Regions from separate parts of the Desulfovibrio mangrovi genome, predicted to be linked through region 2. Evidence: predicted binding sites of a transcription regulator. Region 2 holds the regulator's gene; each other region holds the start of a gene.

Evidence for each region. Region 2 encodes sigma-54, which starts transcription at its own class of promoters, with help from an activator protein. Its sites were predicted from a motif close to CTGGCACGGNNNNTGCTT; they were not measured.
Region 1: a site for sigma-54 is predicted at 1,846-1,863, ahead of N1030_RS10625 (DNA-binding transcriptional response regulator). Genes of this name have one in related genera too.
Region 3: a site for sigma-54 is predicted at 1,775-1,792, ahead of N1030_RS00795 (PEP-CTERM sorting domain-containing protein). Genes of this name have one in related genera too.

What each region holds. Positions count from the first base shown of each region.
Region 1 covers NZ_CP104208.1:2,312,199-2,316,675, forward strand. Annotated here, with positions in the region: gene N1030_RS10615 (ATP-binding protein) at 1-273, shown strand, start outside; gene N1030_RS10620 (sigma-54-dependent transcriptional regulator) at 258-1,667, shown strand; gene N1030_RS10625 (DNA-binding transcriptional response regulator) at 1,880-2,275, shown strand; gene N1030_RS10630 (sensor histidine kinase) at 2,272-3,699, shown strand; gene N1030_RS10635 (sigma-54-dependent transcriptional regulator) at 3,696-4,079, shown strand; gene N1030_RS10640 (sulfite exporter TauE/SafE family protein) at 4,210-4,477, shown strand, end outside.
Region 2 covers NZ_CP104208.1:987,177-994,023, forward strand. Annotated here, with positions in the region: gene N1030_RS04505 (CTP synthase) at 1-520, shown strand, start outside; gene kdsA (3-deoxy-8-phosphooctulonate synthase) at 697-1,518, shown strand; gene N1030_RS04515 (KdsC family phosphatase) at 1,508-2,029, shown strand; gene lptC (LPS export ABC transporter periplasmic protein LptC) at 2,031-2,642, shown strand; gene N1030_RS04525 (LptA/OstA family protein) at 2,629-3,168, shown strand; gene lptB (LPS export ABC transporter ATP-binding protein) at 3,174-3,896, shown strand; gene rpoN (RNA polymerase factor sigma-54) at 4,134-5,564, shown strand; gene hpf (ribosome hibernation-promoting factor, HPF/YfiA family) at 5,670-6,209, shown strand; gene N1030_RS04545 (PTS sugar transporter subunit IIA) at 6,221-6,670, shown strand; gene rapZ (RNase adapter RapZ) at 6,685-6,847, shown strand, end outside.
Region 3 covers NZ_CP104208.1:175,042-179,518, reverse strand. Annotated here, with positions in the region: gene N1030_RS00805 (HlyD family secretion protein) at 1-836, shown strand, start outside; gene N1030_RS00800 (CAAX prenyl protease-related protein) at 864-1,553, shown strand; gene N1030_RS00795 (PEP-CTERM sorting domain-containing protein) at 1,871-2,824, shown strand; gene N1030_RS00790 (glycosyltransferase) at 3,172-4,320, shown strand; gene N1030_RS00785 (sigma-54-dependent transcriptional regulator) at 4,423-4,477, opposite strand, start outside.

The DNA of each region.
Region 1 (4,477 bases), 1.3 Mb from region 2:
ACGGAAGAAACCGGCCTCATTGAACCCATGGGCGAAGTGGCTGTCATCCGCATTGCAGATAACGGTCCGGGCATTCCGGCCGACATCATGGACAAGATATTCGACCCCTTCTTCAGCACCAAGGAAGAAGGTTCCGGTCTCGGGCTTGCCATCGCCCGCCGCGTTGTGGAAGAACATGGCGGTTGGCTGCACGTACGTTCCGGCGATGACGGCGGCGCAGTATTTGTCATTGCCCTGCCGGGCAACAGGAGGTCTACATGGCTACGATCCTAGTGGTGGATGACGATCCGCAGCTCCGCCAGAGCTTCGAAAAGCTTCTGAAAGCCGAAGGGCACAACGTGCTCACGGCGCCGAGCGGAGAAAAAGGCGTGGAAATCGCCGCGGAATCGGAACCGGACATGGCCGTACTGGACGTGCGCCTGCCCGGCATGAACGGACTTGAAACCTTCAAGGTGCTGCGCGGCATGTATCCCGCGCTTCCCGTTCTGGTCATGACGGCTTACGGCACCACGGAGACGGCCATTGAGGCCACCAAGATGGGGGCTTTCGACTACGTCATGAAGCCCTTCAACGTGCCGGATGTGCTCGCCCTCATCGGCCGTGCGGTGGAAGTGCGGGCCCCCAGACCCATGAGCAGCGATTCCGTCGCCACCTCCCACGCCCTGCTCGGCCGCAGCGTGGCCATGCAGGAAGTCTGCAAACAGATAGGCCGCGCCGCTCCCACGCAGGCTACCATTCTCATCCGCGGCGAATCCGGCACCGGCAAGGAGCTTGTGGCCAACGCCGTACACAAGCACAGCACCCGCTCCGAACACCCTTTCTGCGTCATCAACTGTGTGGCCATTCCTGAAACCCTGCTGGAGAGCGAACTCTTCGGCTACGAAAAGGGCGCATTCACCGGTGCCAGCAACCGCAAGGCAGGCAAGATTGAACAGGCCAACCGCGGCACGGTGTTTCTCGATGAAATCGGCGACATGCCCCCTTCCATTCAGGCCAAGATTCTGCGCCTGCTGCAGGAACGCCAGATCGAGCGACTTGGCGGCAAACTGCCCATTCCGGTTGATGTCCGCATCATCGCCGCCACCAACCGCGACCTGGAAAAAGCCGTAGCCTCCGGCGACTTCCGTGAAGATCTTTATTACCGCCTGAACGTGGTATCCCTGACGCTCCCCCCGCTGCGCGAGCGCCGCGAGGACATTCCCCTGCTGGCGGTTCACTTCCTTGAAAAGTACGCCAATGAACTGAACATGCCCAACCCCGGCCTCACGGAACGGGCCAAGGCCGCCCTGCAGGATTTCCCATGGCCGGGCAACGTCCGTGAGCTTGGCAACATGATACAGAAGGCCCTCATCTTCAGCCGCGGCCTTCCCATAGACGCCGAAGATATCGCCGCCCTGCTCGGAGAAGCCGTTTCTGCTTCCGGCGGACTGGACGAGAACACCGAAGAGTCGGTCGTCCGCTGGGTTCGCCATGCCCTGCTGGCCGAGCCGGGTGACGGTCTGTTTGAAGCACTGGGCGACAGGTTCTGCGCCATCGTCATCCGCGAAGCGCTCACCCTCACCGGCGGCAACCGCACGAGGGCTTCCAAGCTGCTGGGCATGTCCCGGCCCACGCTCATCGCCCGCATCGAAAAATACGGTCTCAAGGTGGAGGCATCCGTCAGTTAACCTTCCGCCCCTGTCTGTAAACAGACATGACACCCTGCCCTTTGCTGTCCATATCCGGACAGACAGATCGTAAAAAAGCCTGACACCGAAGGCGGCCCCTGCTTGGGGCCGCCTTTTTCATTGTCGTCACAATATGCTGTTATACAAGGATAATATTTTGCAAAAAGAGCGCACACTTTTGGCACGCCGGTTGCCTTTAGTGGGGCATGAACATGTATCAGGTCATAGACAAGGGTGCCTGCACCATACTCATAGCGGAGCGTAACAGCCGAATCGGCGCGCTGCTGGAGAAGGCCTTTCAGAACAGGGGCTATCCGGTACTGCTCGCCGCCAACGGTTATGAAGCCGCTGAGATTCTGATCAGGGAGAACCCCGCCCTGCTCGTGCTGGACCCTGACCTGCCTTACCTGTTCGCGCTTCTGGAAGCCGGCAAGGGCATTCTGACAGAAAGAGTGCCTGTCATCCTTCACCCGCTCTCCGCCGGGGAGGATATCGGAATTGCCGTGCCGACTTCCGGAACAGTGTACAAGGAAGCAGACCCCGAGAGGCTGCTTCTGGCGGTTGAATCAACACTGACAGGTCAGGCCATGCGGGAGGTTCAGAGATGACCCTAACCCAAAACCCACATGACTCCTTCCGCTGGCTGGCCGCCAGAGTGATTCTACTTTCCGCAACGCCGGTGGCTCTGCTTGCCCTTGTGGTCAGCAGCCTGCTGTTCACGGCGTACGGTAGCGATGCGCAGCGTCCCTTCGGTGCACTGGTTCATGCAGTGACCAAGCAGGCCCAGTCCGTGCCGGAGGCGCTCCGCAACGCCCGTGATGCCTTTCCGTCAGCAACCGTCATCTACATAGAGAACGGTGCGGTTGTGCAGTCGGAAGGCGAGGTGGTTCACCACCCCGTATCGGAAGAAGCAGCCCAGCTTGCCGCAACGCTGCAGGCAGATGAAGGACTGGGATGGACGATCAAGACCGTCACGCCGCCCTTCCCCGGCAGCATTGCCATGGCCGCAGTGGCTCTGCAGTTCGCCGCACCGGAGGCCCTGAGCCGCGCCGTTGTCGTGGCCACGCCGCTGGGTTCGCTGTTTCCGCAGATGGAATTCGCATGGGGCATGACGCTGATCGTTTCCGGCGTGCTTGCAATGCTGCTCATATACAACTCGCTGGTTTTCTCCGGCTACGTGCAGCAGAAGCTCTCTTCCGAGGAACTGCGCCGCCGCGCCCTTGAACGCCGCATGGTGGAGGCCAACCGGCTCTCTTCTCTCGGCACGTTGGCTGCGGGCATAGCCCATGAAATCAACAATCCGGTTTCCATCATGACGCAGGAAGCCGGCTGGATAGAAGATCTGACTGAAGACAATCTGCCCCGAGAAGAGCTGGCCGAGAAGGTACGCACATCCGCCCAGACCATCCGCACGCAGGGCGCCCGCTGCCGCGACATCACCCACAACCTGCTGCGCCTGTCCAGGCAGGGGGCAGTAGAGGCGGCTCCGGTGGACCTGAACCAGACAGCCGAAGAGGTGGCTGCCCTGAGCAAACACCGCTGCACCCGACAGGGGGTGACGCTGACTGTTCGCACCCAGCCCGGCATTTCAACGGCATACGCGGCACAGGCACATGTTCAACAGATACTGATGAACCTTGTAGGGAACGCGCTCGACGCCATGCAGAATCAGGAACACGGCACCCTTTCCCTGTTCACCTGGGAAGAAAGCGACAGGGTGTGCATTGCGGTAGCCGACAGCGGCCCCGGCATGAGCGAGGCGATACGTTCCAGAATTTTCGAGCCCTTCTTCACCACCAAACCGTCTGGCAAGGGCACCGGACTTGGGCTGGCCATCTGCTACGGACTGGCCAGGCGCAACAAGGGCACACTGAGCGTCCGCAGCGCGGAAGGAGAAGGCACCATATTTGTTCTGGCCCTGCCCCGCATGGAAACCGATGAGGACATGCTGGCAGAACAGGACAACGAGGACGAGAACAGAGCTCCCGCAGAACCGGAGCAGAACCACCGACCCGAAGGAGACTTGGCATGACCACCGAACCCATGACCGTATTGCTGGTAGACGACGAACCCGACTTTCTCTCCGTCGTGGCCCGCAGGCTGGAAAGGCGCGAAATGCAGGTCCATGCCGTAGGGTCCGGCGAAGAGGCACTGGCACTGCTGGAAAACCATCCGGTCGATGCTGTTGTACTGGATGTGAAAATGCCCGGAATGGACGGAATCGAAACCCTCAAGCGCATCAAGGCGGCCCACCCTGAGGTGGAAGTCATCATGCTCACGGGCCACGCCGACCTCGAAGTCGCCATCAGCGGCATGGCGCTTGGCGCTTTCGATTACCTGCTCAAACCGGCAGACATTGACGAGTTGATGTTCAAGTTGCGGGACGCGTCCCGCACAAGGCTGCGGGTCTGATCCTCAAATACGGAAGCGTGCAGTTCGGCAAATGTGTGGCACGTCGGCACGCTTCAATCTGAAGAAACAGACCCCCTTGAAACGAACGCTCTTACGGAGGAAGGTTAACGCGATGAGGAAGTTTTACTCAATGATGATGGCAGCATCTGCCGCCCACGCGCGGTGGGATTATGAACAGTCCATGAGCATTCTGAAGAGCCGCAAGAAAATGCTGTTCCTTATGCTTCTGGCGCTCCCCGCGCTGCTGGTTTCACTGGCAGTGGCCGGCGACGTGATGCCCTCGATGCTTGGCGGCAAGTCTGCATACAGCCCGGCGCACTACACGCCCTCGGTATTTCTTGTTTCCATCCTGATCGGCCTGTGTGCCGGTCTGATCACCGGCTGCATCGGCGCCGGCG
Region 2 (6,847 bases):
AAACAAGATCCCCTTCTTCGGCATTTGTCTCGGCATGCAGCTTGCGGTAATCGAATATGCCCGCAACGTGCTTGGCCTTGAAGGCGCTACCTCCGAAGAGTTCGATGAGATGGCCAAGGACAAGGTCATCTACCTAATGACCGAATGGTACGACTTCCGCCGTCAGTCCACCGAAAAGCGCGACGAGCTCAGCGACAAGGGCGGGACCATGCGTCTGGGTACCTATCCCTGTACGCTCCGTCCTGATACCAACGCCATTCGTGCCTACTCCGTGGAGAACATCGAAGAGCGTCACCGTCACCGCTTTGAATTCAACAAGGCCTATTTCCAGCGCCTTGAAGAAGCCGGACTCGTGTTCTCCGGTCTTTCTCCCGACGGTGAACTGGTTGAAATCGTGGAAATCAAGGAGCATCCGTGGTTCCTCGGTTGCCAGTTCCATCCCGAGTTCAAGTCTACTCCGATGAATCCGCATCCGCTGTTCCGCGAGTTCATCAAGGCCGCAAAGAAGAACAAGGCGTAACCTGCCTATGCGGCTGCAAAACGGACGCCGCGTGGTGTCCACTCCTGCCTATCCCTAAGAGGTGTAATCGGGGGCTCACGCATGTGTGCCCCCGATTTTATGCTTTCTTTCACGGGATGATTGCGGTAGTTAATTGATTTCATGATCAAGACGCAAAACAGGATAGCAATCTCAGCATGTACGCACACTTAGCTAAGCCATTATATGACTCTTTCGTTTCCGGCCCGTTTGTCTTTGCAGGACCTTGCGCTCTGGAAAGCTTTGAGCTGGCGTTGGAAACCGCCCATGCAGTAAAGGAAGCCGCGGCAGCCTGCGGACTCACCGCCGTATTCAAAAGTTCTTATGACAAGGCAAACCGGACATCTTTGAGCAGTTTCAGAGGTCCCGGCATGTCCAAGGGCCTTGAGTGGCTTGCCCGAATCAAGGAAGAGACTGGGCTGCCGGTCGTGACCGATATTCATGAGCACGAGCAGGCTGCTCCGGTGGCCGAAGTTGCCGACATCCTGCAGATTCCCGCCTTTCTCTGTCGCCAGACAAGTCTGTTGCAGGCAGCGGCCAGTACCGGACGCATAATTAATGTGAAAAAAGGGCAGTTTGTAGCTCCTTGGGATATGAAGCCCGCGCTGGACAAGCTTTTTGCTACCGGCAACCGTTGTATCCTTTTGACGGAGCGTGGAGCTTCCTTCGGCTACAACAATCTTGTGGTGGATTTCCGCTCTTTCCCCATTATGCAGTCCTTTGGGGTGCCCGTGGTGTTTGATGCAACGCATTCCGTGCAGTTGCCGGGAGGCCAGGGCGGTTGTTCCGGAGGCGACAGGCAGTATGTGCCCAAGCTTGCCCGTGCAGCAGTGGCTGCCGGTGTAAACGGCGTGTTCCTTGAATGTCATCCCGATCCGGACAAAGCGCTTTGCGACGGTCCCAACAGTTGGCCGCTGAACAAGCTGGCTCCTCTTTTGAAAGATCTTAAAACATTGTGGGCTGTTGATTATGCGTGCTGAGCAACTTGCCAAGGAAATCAAGGTCATCGTGCTTGACTGCGACGGCGTGCTCACGGATGGCGGCCTGTATTACGATGCTGAAGGAAAGGTAACCAAGCGTTTCAATGTGCAGGACGGCCTTGGCATCAAGGTGGTGCAGAAGGTGGGCATTCCTGTTGCCGTCATTACCGGTCTGGAATCCGATGCCGTTAAGGCTCGTATTACCACGCTGGGTATCGACGATTATTTTTCCGGTTTTCTCGACAAGATGGACTGTCTTGAGATCATCCGTTCCAAGTACGGCATCACCATGCAGAATATCGCATATGTCGGAGACGACTGGGTTGACCTTGGTCCTATGCGCGCCGTTGGTCTGCCCATTGCTGTAGCCAACGCGCAGCCGGAAACCAAGGATGTTGCCCGTTTTGTCACACAGTCCCGTGGTGGTGACGGTGCCGTGCGTGAGGTTATCCGCTTTATTCTCAAGGCGCAGGGCAAGCTTGAGCAGGCCATGAGCCGCTGGAACGTATAGGATGCGCATTCGCTATCTGTTGATCGGGGCAGCGGTGCTCGCTATTGCCGGTGTGGTTGCCATGAATCTGGTCTCGGAAAAGGTGGTGCACGAAGTACGTATGGCTGTGCAGCAGAACCAGCAGGGACCTGAAGGCGTGGTGGACCTTACCCTGAAAGGGGTGGAACTCCTCCAGGGGGAACACGGCGAAGAGTTGTGGCACCTTGAGGCTCAGGGGGCATGGTACGACCAGAAGGAAGGTGTTATTCAGGTCTCCCATCCGGTCATTACCTATTTCCTCAAGCCTGATAAGCAGGAGCTTGTGGTCCGTTCCGTTCGAGGCGTGGTCAATCAGACAGCCAAGATTGCCCGTCTGTGGGAAGATGTTGAAATCGAACGTAATGGCGGATACATCCGTAGCAGTCTGATGATCTATAACGGCACCAGTCACACATTGCATATTCCCGGTGTTGCCCGTTTTGACGGGCCGGATCTGTTCGGCAATGCCACCAACGTGACTTGGCACCTCAATGAAAACTTCGTGCAGGCGGAACAGGATGTCTCAGTCGAAATGCGCATCCGCCAGCGTCTGGATGATTTGGTGGAAGGAGAAAACAAGGATGTTTCGAACTAGTCGTTTACTCATTGCCATGTGTCTTGTGGCTCTTTTTGTTGCTACCGGGAGCGCTGCGTACGCCGAAGAGATGGTACCCATAAAGGTTACCTCCGATAAGCTTAACTATGATGCATCTGGCCAGAAAGTGACCTTTGAAGGCAATGTGCATGTGACGCATCCTGACGCCCAACTCTGGTCCAAGAAAATCACCATCCTGCTTACTCCCAAAGACAACAAGCCCAAAGAAAAGAAAGAAGATGACGGAGCCGCCATGGATCCCGGCCAGATCGACAAGATCATTGCCGAAGGTACCGTCAAGGTTGTCATGACCGACGGCAAGACCGGTGACTGCGAGAAGGCGACGTACAACCTCGGCACCGGAGTTCTGATCATGGAGGGCTCACCCGTGCTGAGAGATGGCGCCAACAGCATTCAGGGCGAGACCATCAATTTTTATGTGAAGGAAAACAAGAGCGAAGTTCTTGGCTCTTCCGCACTTCCTGTAGAAGCCCTTTTCTCCGCTCCCAAGCGCGTTAAGAAGTAGGCAGCATGTCGGTTCTTGAAGCTGAATCTCTCCATAAGCAATACGGCAAGCGTGAAGTTGTTCGTGGTATTTCCCTGAGTATGAAGCAGGGCGAGGTGGTAGGCCTGCTTGGACCCAACGGGGCAGGCAAGACAACGACCTTCTATATGCTCATCGGCATGGTCAAACCCACAAGCGGTATTGTCCGCTACGATGGCAGCGAAATCACGGACTGGCCCCTGCACGAACGTGCCCGTGTCGGTCTGAGTTATCTTCCGCAGGAAAGCTCCGTATTCCGCAAGCTGACAGTTCGTCAGAATCTGGAGCTCATTCTGGAGCATACCGATATGCCCAAATCCGTCCAGCGGAAGAGGGCGGATACATTGCTTGAAGAGTTCCGCATTACCCACATTGCAGACTCCATGGCCATGCATCTTTCCGGCGGTGAGCGTCGTCGTCTGGAAATAGCCCGTGCCCTGATCCGCAAGCCGCGCTTTATCCTGCTGGATGAACCCTTTGCCGGTATCGATCCTCTTGCTGTAGACGATATTCAGGCTATCATTCGGGGGTTGAGCAACCGGGGTATAGGTGTCCTTATTTCTGACCACAACGTGCGTGAAACGTTGAATATCTGTGACCGTGCATATCTTGTGTTCGAGGGGCAGATCATCCTCAACGGCACTCCTGCGCAGATAGTGAACGATCCCAAGGCCAGACGCGTCTATCTTGGTGAAGGATTCAGCCTGTAAGTTTTCCAGTTTTTTCTGACAACTCTCTAAAAAGTTTTGAGAAGAGATTTCTCTATGCCGCAAAAGCCCGATTTTCGGGCTTTTCTTTGTTGCATGGTTATTGCTTGTATGGCAAAAAGGAGCCAGGCATAGAGATTTTGGAATGCTTCTTGATAGGGGTGGATTTTACTCAACGCAGAACAGATCTTTCCTGTCGGTGAAAATCTGGCAGGGTAACGATTTCGGATGACAGCGCCTATGGCACTTGAACTACGTCAGCAACTGAAGCTCTCTCAGCAACTCGTAATGACGCCGCAATTGCAGCAGGCGATCAAGCTGTTGCAGTTGTCCCGTCTTGAGCTCATGGAGACCGTGCAGCAGGAGTTGCTGGAGAATCCGTTTCTCGAAGAAGCTTCCGAAGCCCTCACACCGGCGGATGCCACGGAAAAGCCTGAGCTGCGTTCCGAGACCGCCGAAGCCTATGACAAGGAACTCGCCTCCAATGCCGACTGGGAAGACTATCTGGGAGACTTTTCCAGTACGACCAGACAGGTTGCTTCCCGCGAGACCGAAATTCCCGAGGAAGGCACCTCCTTCGAGGCCCGCTTGTCTTCCCGCCCGTCTCTGGACGGCCATCTTTCCTGGCAGCTCACACTCTCCAATATAACCGAACGCCAGCACACCATAGGCGAGATCATTATCGGCAACATCGGTTCCAACGGCTATCTGCATGCCTCTCTTCAGGAAATGGCGGAGATGGCAGGGCCCGATGTCGAAACGGCGGAAGTGGAAGAGATGTTGCGCCGCATTCAGCGCTTCGATCCAGTCGGCGTTGCCGCACGCACGCCTCAGGAATGTCTGCTGGTGCAGATTGAAGTGCTGGGCTACGACCGCGACCCCGTACTGGTGGAAATCGTCCGGGATCACCTTGAGGATCTGGAGAAGCGCCGCTACAAGCCGCTGTGTCGCAAGTTCCGTATCAACATGGATGATCTTCGGGAGTATCTTGAACTCATCCAGACCCTTGATCCCATGCCGGGTGCCAGTTTCGGCAGCAGCGAACCTCAGTATGTGGCACCGGATGTATTCGTGCACAAATATGACGGAGAGTTCGTCATCATTCTCAACGAAGAAGGTCTGCCAAGTCTGCAACTTTCTGATATAGTTGATACTCTTCCTGTGGTGACAGGATCTGACAAGGATTATTTCCAGGAGAAGATGCGTTCTGCTTCATGGCTCATCAAGAGCCTGCATCAGCGCCAGCGCACGCTCTACAAGGTTATGGAGAGTATCGTAAAATATCAGCGCGGCTTCTTCGAGGAAGGTGTAACCGCACTCAAGCCTTTGATTCTCAAGGATATCGCTGACGATATCGGTATGCATGAATCCACGGTCAGCCGTATTACCACCAGTAAATACGTGGCGACCCCGCACGGAATTTTCGAGCTGAAGTTCTTCTTCAACAGCGCCATCGGTATGGATGATGGCAGCTCCGTAGGCTCTGAGAGCGTTAAGGCCCTCATTAAGCAGCTTATTGGCGACGAAAATCCCAAACGTCCGCTCAGCGATGAGCGCATCGGTGAAATTCTCAAAGAAAAATTGCAATTGAATATTGCCCGAAGAACCGTTGCGAAGTATCGTACAGCTATGGACATCCCTTCATCGTCCAAGCGGAAGTCCGCTTTTTAACGGAGGGAGCTTCCGGCAGCGCCGGGTCGGGTTGGAGGCAACCTCAAAGACGTGAGAGGCATAACTGCACAAAGTGCAGTATCTCGAACATTTAAGGAGGCATATATGAACATCGCATTCACATTCAAGAACTTCGAGCCTTCCGATCATCTGAAGAAGTATGCCCGCCGTCGTTTTGAAAAGCTTGGCAAGTTCCTGCAGCCGCACGGTAAGTCGGAAATGCAGGTGGGAATGAGCGTTGACAATTACCGTCACAGAATTGATGTGACGCTGGTTGCCGACAACCTGAACCTCTCTGCCAATGAGAAGTCTGAAGATATGTATGCAACGGTTGACCTGGTCTTTGACAAGCTCTCTTCCCAGGTGAAGAAGCATGTGGAGAAGGGCAAGGATCACCGTCGCGGTGCAGAGATGGCTCTGCGTGAAGACATCTTCAGCTATGCTGATACCGGTGCCGGTCGCGAACGTACCATTGTCGGTACTGACCGCTTTACCCCCAAGCCGATGGGGATTGACGAAGCCGCTCTGCAGCTCGACTCCCTGGACTATGAGTTCCTTGTGTTCCTGAATGCCGAGACGGAGCGCGTAAACGTCATCTACCGTCGTGAAAACGGAGACTTCGGTCTCATTGATCCGACCTTCTAGGATTCTGAAAAATGAAACTGGGTGATTACCTGGATAAAGAAATGATTCTGCCCGAGCTGACCGCCAGCACCAAAGAGGAGGTGCTGGCGGAGCTCGTTGCGGCCGTGGTCAAGGCAAACCCGAATCTGGACAGTGAGCGTGTTCTCGCTGTTCTCAAGGAACGGGAAAGCCTCGGAACCACAGGCATAGGCGATGGCATTGCCATCCCGCACGGCAAGCTCGACACTCTGGACAAGATTATCCTCGTTGCTGGCCGCAGTACTTCCGGCGTGGACTTTGAATCGCTGGATTTCAAGCTCTGCAATATCTTCTTTCTTGTCCTTGCTCCGGAACAGGTGGCCGGAGTACATCTGCGCATTCTGGCTCAGATTTCCCGCCTGCTGAAGGACAAGGAATTCAGAAACGCCATTATGTCTGCCTCCGGCGTTGATGAACTCTGGCAGCTTCTTGCCGACGCCTGAGGACGCCACGCATTATGGACTCTACTTCTCCGTCATTTCCCGTCCTTGTCGTCACCGGGTTGTCCGGTGGCGGCAAGAGTACCGTTCTCAAGGTCTTCGAGGATCTGCGTTACTATACGATTGACGGACTCCCCGTATCCCTCGCCATGCAGTTGGTCTCCATTCTTGATGAACGGA
Region 3 (4,477 bases), 810 kb from region 2:
TGATTGAAGAAGTGCTTGTATCCGAAGGCGAGAGCGTCAAGGCGGGGCAGTTGCTGGCCCGACTGAAGCAGGATTCCTACCTTGCCAAGGTTGAGAATGCCCGGGCCGAAAACAGTATTTCCGAAACGGAATACCGCAAACAGATCTCCGGCGGCAGACAGCAGGAACGAAATGAAGCATGGGCCGCTGTGAAGCAGGCCAAAATGATAATGGAGCAGAATCTGCGGGAAGCAAAGAGCAGAGACGCCCTTCAGAAAAATGACCATATTGCGACCGAAGAAGTCTACAGAGCGTGGAAGGAATACTATGTAGCCAAAGAAGCCCACAAGGAAGCCCAGGCCCGATTTGAACTGGCCGACCGGCCTTTCCGCTCCGAAGACATCAAAAAGGCGGCATTTTCCGTAAATGCCAGCAAAGCCCGCCTGCACGAGGCTGAAGCCGAACTGGCAAAGACACGATTGACCGCCCCCATAGCAGGCACGGTGCTTCGACTGCTGCGTCAAGGCGGCGAGGCGGTTTCCATATTGTTTGACAGTCCCGTCATAGCGCTTGGCGACATAAGCACGCTGAATATCCGGGCAGAGGTGGACGAAAAGGACATCGGCCATCTGCGGGTTGGCCTGCCCGCCTACGCAACGGCAACGGCCTTTGGCGAGCAGCGTTTTCCCGGGAGAATAACCCGCATCAGCCAGATAATGGGACGAAAGAAAATCTTTTCAGGTGATCCCGCAGAAACCATGGACAGAAAGGTTCTGGAGATCATTGTGACGCTGGATGCCCCCGGCCCGCTGGTAAGCGGCCTTCGCATGGACGTGTTCATCTCCGCAACACCATAACGCCACATTCACGGAGGGTTTGCCCTCATGAACTTCCCGAAATACCTTCCGCGCGTAGCCCCTTTCGCGGTGTACATGCTCTTTGTGGCAACCAGCGAGATCATCGCCCTGATTCCAGCCACGTCATCCCTGCTTTCGCCGGAAAGCCAGACACTGCTGTATCCTGTTAAAATAACCTGCGCCTTGGCAACTCTTTTCTTTTTCTACAGACATTGCAATGAAATCCGATGGAGAGAACTCTCTCAGCTGAGGCAGTCCTCATTAAGCATTTCACTCGGCATAGCGGTGTTCGGACTATGGATTTATCTGACCCAGCCCTGGGCCGTCCTGTCCATACCGCAGACCAGCTTCACGCCACAGGCCGTCCCTGAAGGCGTTCCACGAACAGCCCTCATTGCTGTACGCCTTGCAGGAGCTGCTCTGGTTGTTCCGATAATCGAAGAACTCTTCTGGCGCTCATTTCTCATCCGCTATCTGCAGAAAGCAGATTTCACTTCCCTCCCCATTGGTACCATCTCTCCGCTGACCTTCTTCGGCACAGCCCTCCTCTTTGCACTGGAACACCACTCCGTGGCTGCGGGCTTTCTCGCCGGACTGGCATACAATACCATCTACTGGCGAACACGCAGCATTGCCCAGTGTATTCTCTCGCACGCCGTAACCAACCTGCTGCTGGGACTCTATGTCATCCGGTACGAGCAGTGGTGGTTCTGGTAGCCCCCCTCTGTAATTACCAATCAGATAAAGAAATTTCAGTAACAACAGCCCGCTTGTCCTCAGGACACAGCGGGCTTTTTCTGCCCCGCATCCGTCCTCCGGCCGGTCGTATGTAAGGTCTGTCGATAACTGTCGGACAACCTGTCACATCTGAAAGCCCCACGCCATAACAACCACCCTGGGAATCGCATTTTTACCTTAAATTTCAAAACGATATTCAAATGGCACACTCCGTGCACAATTAGCTTCGAAACCGTATCATCAAAATTTGCCAGGGGTCTTTTTCCCCTCCAAAAAATCTAAGGAAGGTTGAAAAAATGAAAAAGCTAATCGCTACAATCGCAGTTGCGTTGATGGTCCTCGCGGGGAGCTTATCAGCCCATGCGCAAATTTTCTTTGACCCGACCGGTGGCGGAGGCGGTATTGAAATCACCGGTTTTGACTGGGCTCCTGGCGCAGGTGTGGCAAAGGACTCTGTAATTTTCAGCGCAGAAGATAGCTGGACATGGGATTCGGATGTATATCTGCAGTCCACCCTGTCGAACCTCCTGACTCCCGGTGGTTTGGCAAGTCTTGATCCAGCATATGAGATCAACGCAATAGCTGGGTTCTCGGAAACCGGAACCTATTATACCCTGCCCGGCTTGAGCTTTGCTTCTTTTGATCTGCTCCCTTCCGATCTTAACTACTTTGAAGTGTATATCGACACCGCGGGCAGCCTCGACCACACCACTGATGGAACGCTTATCCTCAGCGGACATTTTACCAGCCTCGGCACCTCCACTTACTCCACCGCCGGCGACATCGTTCCTTACCTTGACAACTACCCTAACGGCACCCTTGCACAGCCCGATGTCGCGGCCATGGAAGGTGGCGGTGGTACAAAGGCCAATATGCTCATCGACTTCCTTGCTGACGGCTACTTCACCCTTGATGAAGAAACCCTTGCTGCCCTTCTTGCCCAGTCTCTCTTCATCACTCTGGACTTTGTCGGAACGCAGAGTGTCCCCTTCACTCACATCGATCCCCCCGATGGCATCGAGACTCTGGCTGGCGGCACGATCCCCATTGACTACCTCCTGCTGGCTGGCAACGGTGATTACGCCCACATCAACGGTTACCCCAACGGGGACGGCAGCCCCGGCGACTTTGCCTTCGAAGTTGATGGCGCAAGCTCCTTCGGCACCGTTCCTGAACCTGCAACCATCCTGCTCAGCGGCCTCGGCCTGCTCGTACTGGGCTTCTTCTGCCGCAGGAATCAGGTTGCCTAGCTTCATAAACTCCCAAGAAGCATAACAAAGGCGCAGACCACCATGGTCTGCGCCTCTTTGTTTTGCTTTCCCGGTCAAAGCCGGACAAGGTCGGTATTACCAAACAGCCTGCAAGCCCCCTGCACTCAACATATTGATCAGACATATAATAATCGCATTCTGCAAACAATACCGACACACTTTCAGCAGATCCTTTAGAACCGCCAATCAGAACCAAGGAGGCTGCCATGCGCATTCTCTGCATCCCATACTCCCACACGTACTCACACCTGAGCAGAGTGCTTGAGGCCGGTAAAACACTTCGGCAACGTGGGCATTTGGTAGAGTTTGCAGGTGAAAGCCCGAAGATGCGGATACTTGAACAGGAAGGATTCAATACGTTCCCATTGTTCGAACCCGACCCAAAGCAGCTTTTCGACAACATACGTGACGGCAAGCTTCGCTTCGTTGATGAAAACACACTGGACAAAATGATTGACGCAGACGTGGAGCTCTTCAAATCCGTACGCCCGGATGTGGTTCTAACGGACGGCCGTTTTTCGGCCAGAATATCCACATACATTGCCAAGGTCCCCCATGCGGCCATCGTCAACGTCTCTTCAACAGCCTATCGCGCCAACCCGTATGTACCGCTGTTCCCCTCCCGCACCGGTGACTGCGCCCACCACTCACCAACCTGTGCCGCAGAATCTACAGGATGGAACAGGTGGCTGGACAATCTGAACCTCTGGCTGGAGATGGCGGTATTCAATATGGCCATGCCCGCCTTTTCCAAGCGCTCAAGGCGATACGGACTGCACAGGCAGGCAACAGCAACAAACTGCCTTGCGGGGGGCGACCTGACCCTGCTGGCAGATACCCCTGAATACTTCCCGACACGATGCCTGCCGTCCCATTACCACTACGTGGGTCCCATTGTATGGAACGGTACGTCTCCCGCCCCAGAGTGGTGGCAGGACATGGCAAACGCTCAGGATACAAGGCCGCTTGTCTTTGTCAGCATGGGTTCCACCGCCATTCCGGCGCTGTTTGAAACAGCCTTCAACATGCTTGATGCCAACGGCATGCGCGGCGTTATCGCGACCGGCGGCCAGAAGGAGGATCTGCCTCAGGATCATCCGGATATCCGGGTCACACCATTCATAGACGGTAATCATGTGCTGGAGAAAAGCGCCATAGTCATCTGCCATGGCGGAAACGGCACCATCTATCAGGCGCTTGGCAAGGGCGTTCCCGTAATCGGTATTCCCACAATTCCGGATCAGCACTTCAACATGCGCAGAGTGGAAGCGCTCGGCACAGGGCTGACAGTCACACAAAAGACATTCGAGACATCCCCAACGGCCCTGCATGATGCCGTCCAGCAGATTCTCGGCTCGCCACGATTCAGCGACAACGCCCGCACGATGCAACACATCATTTCAACTTATGATGCTCCCCTGCTCTGTGCGGAACATCTGGAGCAACTGACTGAAAGTTCCGGGGCGACCGCGTAATCAAACAATTTCTGAACCCACCTCAAAGCGATCCTTGACTGCCCTGACAAAAAAGCCCCGTAAAACGGGGCTTACACGTTGTGTTGAATCCTTTCTGCCTGGCTATTTTTTAAGAGACATGCCGTGTTTGCTCAGCAATTCATATAGCCGTGCCCGT